One region of the Pseudovibrio sp. WM33 genome, then DNA from elsewhere that is predicted to be linked to it. Evidence: riboswitches for the same ligand, from Rfam matches in the RefSeq annotation. Region 1 holds a riboswitch; each other region holds the start of a gene.
The links. Region 1 has a riboswitch for cobalamin ahead of PsWM33_RS22275 (ABC transporter ATP-binding protein). Riboswitches for the same ligand answer to the same signal wherever they lie in the genome.

Region 2: another riboswitch for cobalamin. It lies ahead of PsWM33_RS06155 (TonB-dependent receptor plug domain-containing protein); the one in region 1 lies ahead of PsWM33_RS22275 (ABC transporter ATP-binding protein).
Region 3: another riboswitch for cobalamin. It lies ahead of PsWM33_RS25500 (energy-coupling factor ABC transporter permease); the one in region 1 lies ahead of PsWM33_RS22275 (ABC transporter ATP-binding protein).

Annotation. Positions count from the first base shown of each region.
Region 1 covers NZ_LMCK01000126.1:62,967-66,920, forward strand. Annotated here, with positions in the region: gene PsWM33_RS22270 (RNA ligase family protein) at 1-464, shown strand, start outside; cobalamin riboswitch at 588-797, shown strand; gene PsWM33_RS22275 (ABC transporter ATP-binding protein) at 1,143-1,925, shown strand; gene PsWM33_RS22280 (ABC transporter substrate-binding protein) at 1,937-2,875, shown strand; gene PsWM33_RS22285 (FecCD family ABC transporter permease) at 2,878-3,933, shown strand.
Region 2 covers NZ_LMCK01000023.1:38,859-42,812, reverse strand. Annotated here, with positions in the region: gene PsWM33_RS06155 (TonB-dependent receptor plug domain-containing protein) at 1-1,539, opposite strand, end outside; cobalamin riboswitch at 1,716-1,928, opposite strand; gene PsWM33_RS06150 (DMT family transporter) at 2,105-2,998, opposite strand; gene PsWM33_RS06145 (formate--tetrahydrofolate ligase) at 3,330-3,954, shown strand, end outside.
Region 3 covers NZ_LMCK01000152.1:25,614-29,567, forward strand. Annotated here, with positions in the region: gene ettA (energy-dependent translational throttle protein EttA) at 1-1,375, opposite strand, end outside; gene PsWM33_RS25500 (energy-coupling factor ABC transporter permease) at 1,599-2,264, opposite strand; cobalamin riboswitch at 2,301-2,511, opposite strand; gene PsWM33_RS25505 (hypothetical protein) at 2,868-3,683, opposite strand.

The DNA of each region.
Region 1 (3,954 bases):
CGCGTAGTCCTGACAGTGGGTATCATCCATCCCGTGATTGGATGAAAGCTTTTGCGGCAGGTGTTTCGCCGTGTCTTGCTGAGGATGAGCGGATTGTTGGTGAATATCTCTTCGCACAGCATTCAGTCTCCTATGACAGTTTACCCTCCTACTTTCTGGGTTTTGCCTGGATCGTTGATGGCGTCACACAAAGCTGGGATGCGACATTGGGCCGTTTTGCAGAGCTTGGCATTACCCCTGTTCCGGTGCTGCACAGGGGTTTGTTTACTCCAACCAGCGTCGAAGCTGTGTTGAATAAGTTGGATCTGAACAAGCAGGAAGGCTTTGTCGTCAGAACCACTGTGAGTTTCCAAGAGACTGATATGGCAACACATATGGCCAAATATGTGCGAGCTGATCACGTTCAGAGCGACACACATTGGATGCACGGTGAAGTCATCAAGAACAGGCTAGTGAAGGGCTAGTGGTTCCGACGCCCGCCGATCTGGATCCCGCATCGAGTGCGGGATGACGGTGGGTGGGTAAGGCTGCTATCAACAGCGTTTCAGGTTCGTTTGCGAAACCTCTTGCAATTGGGGGGCTCAATACTCAGTATGCGCACCTATGGTTTCTGAGGTGCGAAAGGCCTCGGGATTAAAAGGGAACACGGTGAAGTGTAGCCAACAGGCGCTAATTCCGTGACTGCCCCCGCAACTGTAAGCGGAGAGCGAGGCCAAGCATGCCACTGGAGAGATCCGGGAAGGCTGGCTGAGCACAGACCCGCGAGTCAGGAGACCTGCCATTATGTTTCACTTCAACCCGGGCGGGGCGTCCCGGAAGGAGGCCATAATGGTTGAATTGGCGAAAGCCTGTCACATATCCGGTTTCTGTTTGCCCCTGCCTTTGCGCGGAGGGCGTTATGTTACCTGTTTCCTCAAGACTTAAACTTTATCCCGGATCGTTTTGCGAACCGCTGATGGTCGACGCGCGTGTGCGCTTGACTTTTGCTTCAGGATTCGACAATCAATGTAACGTTATAACGTTACATTGATGATGTGTAGCGTTTCACTCAGGTGGGTTGGTACGATGCTTGATCCTGTTTCTCATCAATTGGGCACCTTCGGCTGGTTGATTGGGGCTGAGCTGCGCAAGGGTGCTTTGGCATGAGCGCGGCTTTTGTTTCTGTTCGCGATGTTTCGTGGGCACCTGATCGTAAGAGTTCGTTGGTTTTGCAGCCATTGAGTTTTGAGCTGGCTGCGGGCCAAGTGCTTGGCGTGGTTGGCGCGAACGGAGCTGGCAAGTCTACGCTGTTGCGGCTGCTCTATCGGTTCAACAAGCCGAAGAGCGGGCAGATTTGCGTTGGTGGTGATGACATCTGGTCCCTCTCCGCCAAAGTGACGGCGCAGCGGGTGGCGGCGGTGTTGCAAGAGCAGCCGACGGACTTTGCGCTGAAGGTGCGTGAGATCGTGGAGCTGGGGCGCACGCCTTATCGCAGCGGTCTGGCGGCATCTGGCGAACGCGACCGGCAGGTGGTGGACCATGCTATCCGCGCTTTGCAGCTGGATGGGCTGGCCGGACGGTTGTTTGGCACGCTTTCTGGCGGGGAGCGGCAGCGGGTGATGGTGGCGCGGGCACTGGCGCAAGAGCCAGAGCTGCTCATTCTGGATGAGCCGACCAACCATCTCGACATTCGCCATCAGCTGGAGATTCTGAAGCTCATTGAAGAGCTGGATCTGACGATCATCACCAGTTTGCATGACCTGAACATGGCGGCTGAGGTGTGTGACCAGATCCTGTTGCTGGACCACGGGCAGATGCTTGGCTTTGGGGCGCCGGAGCAGATCCTCTCCCCCGCTTTGGTTTCCAAGGCTTTTCAGGTGCGTACAACGCGCGATCAGCTGGTGGACCGACAACACTCTCTTCTGACATTCGACCTGCATTCTTAAGGGTACTTTTCATGAAAAAACTTGGTTTGGCGCTGGCTGTGGCGCTGCTTTCCTCTTCTGCTGCGCTGGCAGAGGTTTCCGTCAAGAGCTGTAACCGCACCGTCACATTTGATGGTGTGCCACAGCGGGCGATTTCCAACGATTCCAATCTCACCGAGATGATGCTGGCGTTGGAATTGCAGGACAACATGGCAGGTTACACTGGCATTTCTGGCTGGAAAACGCTGGATGCTGAATTGACTGATCAGGTGGCTGTATTGCCGGAGCTTGCTCCCAAATACCCAAGCAAAGAAGTGTTGATTGGGGCTGATGCAGACTTCTTTTTTGCCGGATGGAATTACGGCATGAAGGTTGGCGGCCCGGTTACGCCGGAAACTCTGGCACCGTTTGGGATCAAGGTTTATGAGCTGACCGAGAGCTGCATCCATATTGGCGAGAAGCCAAAGGTTTCCATGGATGACATGTACAATGACCTTTTGAACCTTGGCCGCATCTTTGACGTTGAAGAGCGGGCGGAAGCGTTGGTGCAGGCTTATCGTGAAGACCTTGCGCAGTTCAAGGCTGGCCTGAGCGCTGGCGACACGCCTCTGCGTGTGTTTGTTTATGACGGAGGTGAAGATTCTCCGTTCACTGCTGGTCGTTATGGGATGCCAACCGCGCTGATTGAGGCTGCTGGCGGCACCAACGTGACGGATACCCTGGATAAGAGCTGGGTGCGTGTGAACTGGGAGGCTGTGGTTGAGACCAACCCGGAAGTGATCGTGATTATCAACTACGGCGAAGTGACTGCTGCACAGAAGCGTGAGTTCATGCTCAACAACCCCGCCTTTGCGGATATGGATGCGGTGAAGAATGACCGGTTCGTGACGCTGGAATATGCTGAAGCAACTCCGGGCCCACGGAACATCAAGGCGATCAAGAAACTCGCAACCGCATTCTGGGGTAACTAACAATGAGCGAAGGAACCGGCGTTGTTGTAGCCTCCAAAGAGGGCTCTTCTCATCATTTGCTGCAGATTGGCTGCGTGGGATTGGCTGCGCTGGTTCTTTCTGTCTGCCTTGCGGTCTCCGTTGGGGCGGTTTCCATTTCCATGGAGACTGTATGGGGTGTTCTTGCCAACAAACTGGTGCCGGGCACGGTTGAGCCGAGCTGGTCGCTGGGGCGGGAGAGCATTCTCTGGGAGATCCGCCTGCCCCGTGCACTGCTGGCGATCATGGTGGGGGCCGGGCTTTCCATCGTGGGAGCTTGCCTTCAATCCGTCACCCGAAACCCGCTGGCGGACCCGCACCTAATCGGCATTTCAGCTGGTGGTGCGTTTGGAGCGGTGTTGGCTCTGCTGCATACGGGGCTATTTTTGGGGATGCTCACCGTGCCTTTACTGGCGTTTCTGGGCGCTCTTGGCGCAACACTGCTGGTGATTGGGGTGGCGAAGTTTACAAGCGCGACCAGCGCCGACCGTCTGGTGCTGACGGGTGTGGCGGTGAGTTTTGTGCTGATGGCAGGCGCCAATATTCTCATCTTTCTGGCAGACCCACGGGCGACGCATACTGTGGTTTACTGGATGCTGGGTGGATTGGGGCTGGCACAGTGGGGGCATCTCGCCTACCCGCTGGTGGTGCTTGCTTTATGCGGGCTCTGGCTGTGGTTTCGCGCAGGGCATTTCAACGCGATGACAATTGGCGATGAGACGGCGACAACACTTGGCATATCCGTTGGTGCCTTCCGGCTGGAAACCTTTGTGATTGGTGCGCTGATTACAGGTGTTATGGTGGCGTTCTCGGGTATGATCGGGTTTGTGGGGCTTATGGTGCCTCATATTGTGCGATTGTTCGTGGGCGGTGATTATCGGCGCCTGATCCCTGTTTCAGCGCTGTTTGGGGCAATCTTCCTGCTGCTTGCAGATGTTATTGCACGGACACTGATGAAACCAGAAGACATGCCGATTGGCATCATTACCGGGCTTATTGGTGGGGTCTTCTTTATCTGGTTATTGAGAGAAAAGCGGTAGGTCTGCCGTTTTTCAAGCACT
Region 2 (3,954 bases), on a different contig from region 1:
CAAGCGTTTTTTGTCTGGTCCAACAGCCCATGTGTAAGTGTAGGCAGCATTGAAGCTCAGATTATCGAGAACATCCCAGTTAGCAGAAAGCTCCGCACCTTGGCTGCGGGACATGCCGTTGATCTGTACGTACTTACCACCCACATAGTCGATAAGGTCTTCAGTCATAATATGGAAATAGGTTGCGCCAAACCGTAGTTTACCGTCGAAGAACTCCTGGTCGATTCCAGCATCAAAGCTCAAGCTCGTCTCCGGCTTCAGATTTGGATTGGGCCCCCATTTGCCAAAAAGCTCATTCAGAGCTGGCGCGCGGAAGCCATTGCCAATGCTTGAGCGAAAACGTGTCCCCTCAATAATTCGGTAGGACGTTGTAGCGCGACCAGACCAGTATGTTCCGAAACGAGAATGATGATCCAGACGTGATGAAAGAGAAAGGCTTAGCTCATCTGATGGGTCGACCATAGCTTCAACAAAACCCCCAAAGATCCGGCTACTTCCGTATTCTGCATAGTCCTCATGCATCCAATCACCACCAAAGTTCAGCGTGATTTCGTCTGTTACATCGAAGGTATTGAGGACATCAAACTTGTAGCGATCGCCTTTGTAAGTCCCTGGATTGTCACCGTAATACTTGCGCGTTGTATCGACTATCTGGAATGAGGCGTCAGTTGTCATCCTATCATCTAACCACGCAAAATTAGCACCTAACTTACCCATATACTGATGGTAGTCCTGTTCATTACGTGCATCAGGGTTATTATATCCGTCAAACTCGCTGTGACCATCCGTACCGCGTGCAACAAAATATAGGTTCAGAGCCTCTGTGACATCGACTGAACCTTTTGCAGAAAAGGTCAGGTTCTCATAACCATCTTCATCTGCTGTGTCACTTTTTGGGGTTTGCGCACTAAACCCATCAGTATGGTAGCGCTGCACATTTACTGCGATATCTGCTGTTTCAGTCGCCGCCTGAAATCCATAGGCAGCATTGACGGTTCCGTAGCTGCCGCCCTCGATGGCCGCATTATGCTTCACGGTGCCCGGCGCAGCGCGTTTGGTGATGATATTGATAACACCCCCCACCGCTTGGCCACCATATAATGCACTGTGCGAGCCTTTTAAGATTTCAATACGCTCAACATCATTAAGTAGGACATGCTCAAGGCGAGCTTCAACTTGCGTACCAGACGGGTCAGCAATATCGACACCATCCAGCAAAATCTTCGTGTAATAACCACTCATTCCACGAATGCGCAGAGCACTTGTTTTACCCGCTCCGCCGTTTTGCGAAAAAGAGATACCCGGCAATTTTGTCAAGTATTCGGAGACAAACGTAGCGCCGTCGTTCTTTAGGTCTTCTTCGGTGACAACGTGGGTAGTGGAGCCGACTTTGCCGGCTTCGGTTTCCGTTCTGTTGGCGATGACGATGATTTCGTCGAGCTCGGTCTCGTTTGCGGAGGAGATTAGAGTTGAGCTGAGGAGAGCTGAGAGAGCTACGCCGGATTTGAGGGTAGCTGCGATCCAAGATGTGTTACGCACGAGTTTGGTCCATCATTCACAGCATCCATGTCGGATGCCATGCTGTTGATTGCATTGTGCGCCTTTGAAGAAAATTGGTTCTAACCCGTTGAAACAAAGTCAGATTCATCACCACTCAGACGCACTGTGAATGTCACCTGAACGGAATACCGCCCCTTAGCACGCCCCGTACCGTGGGTGAGTGACTGCATCTGGCAGGTCTCCTGGCTTGCGCGTCCTTACTGTTGCTCCGCCTTCCCAACACTGCTTTAAACAGCTGCGTCAGTGGCATGTGTGAGCAACAACTCTACGCTTACAGTTGCGGGGGCAGCCACGGCTTTTCCAAATGAACCGTGTTCCCTTTTCATTTTTATCTAATCGACAAAAATACCAAATGCCCGGCTATTGATCAGATTTCAGGGGCTTCCGTCAACTAGCTGAGCGAGGAACTTGATAAAATTCGACCAATTGCCAGCTAAACTCACAGAAATTGCTGATGCGGCCACGCTACCAGATCTTGCGGTGCGGCCACTTTAGGTCGCACCTGCTTGTGGTGCTTAGGCAGCATCGTTGCCATCTCATTTGTTTAACTCATGAAAATCAAAGCACAGCCAAGAATGACGAGGAGTGCGCCAATCCATGCCCCAATGGCAGGAAACTCTTTGGTTTGCCACCACAGAACAGGCAGCATCATCGCTGGAGTGGTTGCTGACAGGGTAGACACGATACCAACCTCTCCGCCGCTCAGCGCATAGAGGATCAGCGTCATACCGATCCCCATGCCCAGCATGCCGGACAAGGAGGCCAGTGCGACGATCTCTTTGTTGATTGGGTTCGCCAATCTGAATGGACGGCCCGGCAGGTAAAACAACACCAGCAAACCAAAGGCTGCAATGGTGCAGCGCATAAGAGAAATCGCAACAGGATCTGCTCCACTTTCCATAACGGGGCGAATGATGATTGACCCTACTGATTGGGAAAGTGCGGCCAACGTGCCAAAGAGGATACCAATGGCAACAGGACCTCTAATCGCCTCCCATTTATGGAGCTGGTCTTTGCGCTTTCCAAACGCAATGGAGAGAATAACGCCCACTAAAACGAATAAGATACCAACAAGCGCCTGAAATGACAGTTCCTCTGACAGAAACAACCAACCGAGAAGCGCTGATATGGGTGCGTTCATGGAAAACAGGATGGCTGTGCGGCGAGGCCCCATACGGTTTAGCGTGAGGAACAACAAAGTGTCCCCCATGAAGATGCCGACAAAGCCAGAGAGAAAGATAAGAGAGGCGTGGCTTGAATCAACCGTATTCCATGTGCCTGTTGCAATGACATAGATACCCAGAAACACCACAACAAACCACATACGCACACAGTTGAAGCCAATGGCTCCAAGGTGTGCTGCAGGTTTTGCTGAAATGAGACCACCAATAGCCCAGGTGGCAGCGGCACCTAGCGCGGCAACTTCAAATAAAAACATGGGGTGACCTAACCGACGAAACTACGGCACGGCGCAGTTTGTTTATAAAAGCCAACCAGCTCTACTGCTCTTGGATTTGCCGCGCAAGCGCAGTCTGGTGATTTTTAGAACAGACCAACAGCTATTCAGGCAATAATATTTCACATCTCAGCAAAACACAGATGAGCACCGTTAACTAAGTTAGTTTCAAGTGCCCTACCTCAATCTTGAACTTTGCAGGTGCATTCGGTAGAGATTCTACGTAGAGATTACATTGCTGTTCCTGCCTGATTTGCGTTTTTGACGCTCTCTCCGGCTCATTTGATTACACGTTCTAATCTGGAGATTTTCCATGAAAGATATTGAAATTGCCCGCGCAGCAGACATGAAACCCATTGCGCGCATCGCTCAAAATCTGAAGATCCCGGAGGACGCTCTTGAACCTTATGGCCGATTTAAAGCCAAGGCTAATCTGGATGAGATGCCTGAGCTGAGCAGTAATCCATATGGCAAACTCATACTTGTGACAGCTGTCTCCCCAACCCCAGCGGGAGAAGGTAAGACCACAACAACTGTGGGCCTTGGTGATGCGCTCAATCGCATCGGGCTAAAAACAACCATCTGCTTGCGTGAACCCTCGTTAGGCCCGTGTTTTGGCATGAAGGGTGGAGCAGCAGGTGGCGGTTACGCGCAGGTGGTGCCCATGGAGGATATCAATCTCCATTTCACAGGTGATCTACATGCAATCACTACCGCACATAACTTGCTGTCTGCTATGATTGATAACCACATTTATTGGGGCAATGCGGAGAGTATTGATCAACGCCGCGTTGTCTGGCGCCGGGTTGTTGACATCAATGACCGTTCACTGCGCTCCGTTACCACTGGTCTTGGCGGCGTAAGCAATGGGTTCCCGAGTGAATCTGGCTTTGACATTACCGTGGCTTCTGAAGTGATGGCCGTGCTTTGCCTTGCTG
Region 3 (3,954 bases), on a different contig from region 1:
CGTTTGCGCCTGACTTCAAAACCTTAGCAAGATGCACGCGGTTCCGCTGACCACCGGACAGGTCACCAACTTTCGCCTGCTGTCCTGCACCCTTGAAGTTGAAGGAGGAACAGTAAGCGCGTGAGTTGATCTCTTTCTTATCAAGATAGATCACTTCAGCACCTTCGGAAATTTCTTCCCAAACGGTCTTGCTGTCATCCAGCTTATCACGGGACTGATCCACGTAGCCAAGGTGCACGCGGTCACTCACAACCACTTCACCGCTGTCTGGTTTTTCCTGACCGGACAACATCTTGAAGAGTGTTGACTTACCAGCACCATTTGGACCGATGATTCCAACAATACCCCCGCGCGGCAGTTTGAAGGACAGGTCATCAATCAACAAACGATCGCCAAAGCCTTTGGAAACGCCTTGAACGTCGATAACATTATTGCCCAAACGCTCACCAACAGGGATCAGGATCTGCTCAATAGAAGGCATACGCTCTTCTTGTGCAGTCAACAGAGCATCATAAGCATTAATACGCGCTTTTGACTTGGTCTGACGGCCCTTCGGCGTCATGCCCATCCATTCCTGCTCACGCTTGATCGCACGGGAGCGAGCCATGTTTTCACGGCCTTCCTGCTCCATACGCTTGGTTTTCTGACCAAGGTAAGTGGAGTAGTTGCCTTCATAAGGAATGCCCTGACCGCGGTCGAGCTCCAGAATCCAGCCAGTCACGTTGTCAAGGAAGTAGCGATCGTGGGTAATGATCAGCACTGAACCCTTAAACTCACGCAGATGGCGTTCCAGCCAGTGCACGGTCTCAGCGTCAAGGTGGTTGGTTGGTTCGTCAAGCAGCATCAGGTCAGGCTCGGACAAGAGCAGCTGACACAACGCGATACGGCGACGCTCACCACCAGAAAGGTTATTTACAGGCGAGTCGGATGGAGGGCAGCGAAGCGCTTCCATTGCCATCTCAACCTGGCTTTCCAGATTCCACAGATCCTGCGCATCAATGATGTCCTGCAGCTGAGCACCTTCATCGGCTGTCTCATCTGAGTAATTCATCATCAGTTCGTTATAACGATCCAGAAGAGCCTGCTTGTGCGCAACGCCTTCCATCACGTTTTCAAGGACGGTCTTGTCCTCGTTCAGCTTTGGTTCCTGCGGCAGATAGCCAACTTTGGCACCTTCTGCAGCCCATGCTTCACCGGTGTACTCTTTATCAAGACCAGCCATGATCTTCAAAAGAGTAGACTTACCTGCACCGTTTGGACCAAGGATACCGATTTTCGCATCCGGGTAGAAAGACAGGTGAATATTGTCGAGTACTTTTTTTGCACCGTAGGCCTTGGAGACCCCGTGCATGTGATAGATGAACTGGCGCGCCATGGACTGCCTGCATCTCCTGATCTGTGTAAACAATGAAATCTCTGGAGAGCACTCATAGTGGAAGCAGCGCCAAGGGGCAATCCATAACACTTCAGCGATGATCAAATCCGTCGCTTTTTCTCCTCAAACGAGGAATTTCACGACAACACCTGGTCACTTCCACGCAAGAAAAAGGGCAGCAGGTTTCCGCTGCCGCCCCAATAACAATCAAACTCGTAAAAACTTATGCCAGCTTCAGCTGCGGAACTACTGTCAGGTTCCGAACAATCGCATTGTCTTCAACCGCCTTGAGCCCCTTCACAGCAATGAAGGTGACTAATGGTTCACACGCAACAATTACCAGATAAGACAGAGCAAACTGCGCCCATGCCGTAAACGGCGTAGCAACTTCACCAATCATCAACCAGAAGCCAACCATGCCAGTCACACCAGCATAATACATCGCATCCAACTTCAGGATCTGCGCAAAAGTCAAACGTTTGGTCAGATCCTTAGCGAACAACTGACGGCCACTCAAATAATGTACAGAGATAAGCGGCAGCATCAAAGATAGGCTGTTGACCCCCAAATGGTACATGTCCTGCGGATCAAACGCGAACGCTTGCAACAGCAAGCCGAGCGCAAACCCAAGAAGAACAGGTGTAAATCCCAGCGTCAGATACATGGCCATAGCACCGATAAAATGGAGTTCGGATGCTCCAACGGACATATGGAAGCTCTGCATGAAAATAGAAAAGAAAACCGCAGCCAACAGTGTCTTTACAGGAATCAGCGGATCTTTCATAAATTCTGAGGCCTGCTCTTTGCAGCCCCACACAAAAACACCGACTGCACCTGCATTGGCAGCAATAACCTTGGCGGCGGAAACGTAACCCGGTTCAATATGCATATAATATGCTCCTCTTCGCACCCTCCGTGCGGTCATGAGTTTATGTCGTGTCGGGCAGGTTTCCTGGCTTATGGCTTTTGCGTCCTCCGCCTTCCCAGAGATCATCTCCAGTGGCTTTTAAGAAGAACGCACCACGTAACAGTTGCGGGGGCAGCTGCGGTTCGGGCCCATCTTTGGTCATCCCTACCGCATTCCCTTTTCATCCAAGAAGCTTGGCTTCTACAGAACCCAACAGCGGGAATATCCTAAATTACAGGAGAAGACACAACTAAAAATAAGAGGCAATTGGGATAAGCAACAATCAGAGGGATGCAATGGCCCTTTTAACCCGCCAGAGCTGCAGGCAAAAAAAGAGGCGTGTACCCGTTGGTACACGCCTTTAAGAAAGTTGACACTCCCCCATCCGAGTGCCAGCCGAAGCTGTAGTTAGAAATATCAGAGTGCCCCACCTCTTCATTGATCTTCATCAAAATAAATAAAATTACCTCAAAAACATCGTATATTATTCAACATTACAAAAGCGCTCTGATTTTCAATCGATTAAAACTAGAATAGATCAAATATATCTCACGTGGGTTGCAACGAAAGTCTTAGTATTTTCTATTAGTTCTTACTATAAGTTCTCTCCGAAGGTGCCTGCCACGAATATTTCCTTAGCCAATGCTCCTTAGGAGAAATCACAAAGCTCCATGAGTTTTGCTGCTCTCCAGATTCATCAGGAGTTGAATCTGCTGGGCGAATGGAAGCATCCTGACTGGCAGAAATCTGTATTTTGAGCACCCCCTCACCTTTGCCAGCAAGCTTCAGTAAGCCAAGATCACTGTGAGATCGTCCAAGAAAAATCTGAGGTGCTGTTCCTATTCTCTCCCAAATCGTTCGAGCAAGATCTGTTGAGGACACCGCTGCTGCGTGGGGAGTAACCTCGATAACCCGAAATCTTGGAAGCCCGTAGTTCAACTCCGCCATAGTGCGATCTACTTCATGGTCTCCAAAGCTTAAAACCCAGATCTGGAAGTGATGTTCTTTCAAAAATCCCACCAGCTCTTTCAGGGGCTGAAAAGCGAACTCTCTATACGTCGCGCCAACAGCCTTCGGCCCGTGTAATGACAGATGAGCGCGTACGCTTTCAGAATAAACAACGAAGCTTCCAAAACTACCGCTAGCTTCGGGCGGCATCACTTTATTGTCCGCACCAGCAAGTGCCTCACTCCATAAAGCCCCATCGCCAACCAATACAGCAACACGGTCATCGAGTTTCACATATTCAGGGCTCCCGGCCCGAGCCATACGCTCTATGCTTTCCACGATACCATGGCGCGTTGTGGTTGAGCTCCAACTCGGCAAGATATTATCCCGCTCACCGCCAGTTGGCTGCAAGACCGAAACCGCTGAGTATAAGAACAAGCTGGACCACTGCATCGCTCAAGACCACCTGAAAGTTGTTTCAGTAAGATGGTGAAATACAATGCACATCAATTGCCCATAAAAAATGAACTAAATACTGTTGTGAAAAGAGAAGAGAATCATAATTGACAGCCAGCCCCTCTTCTCTCTCAAATTGAAGATAAATACGAGTATTCACGTATATAGAAATTTCACTCAACGAAACATTTACTTACAATTTTCATGATTTTACTTTGAATGCATCAGATAAACGTCATATACGCCCCTCTTTTCGATGCTTTTTAGA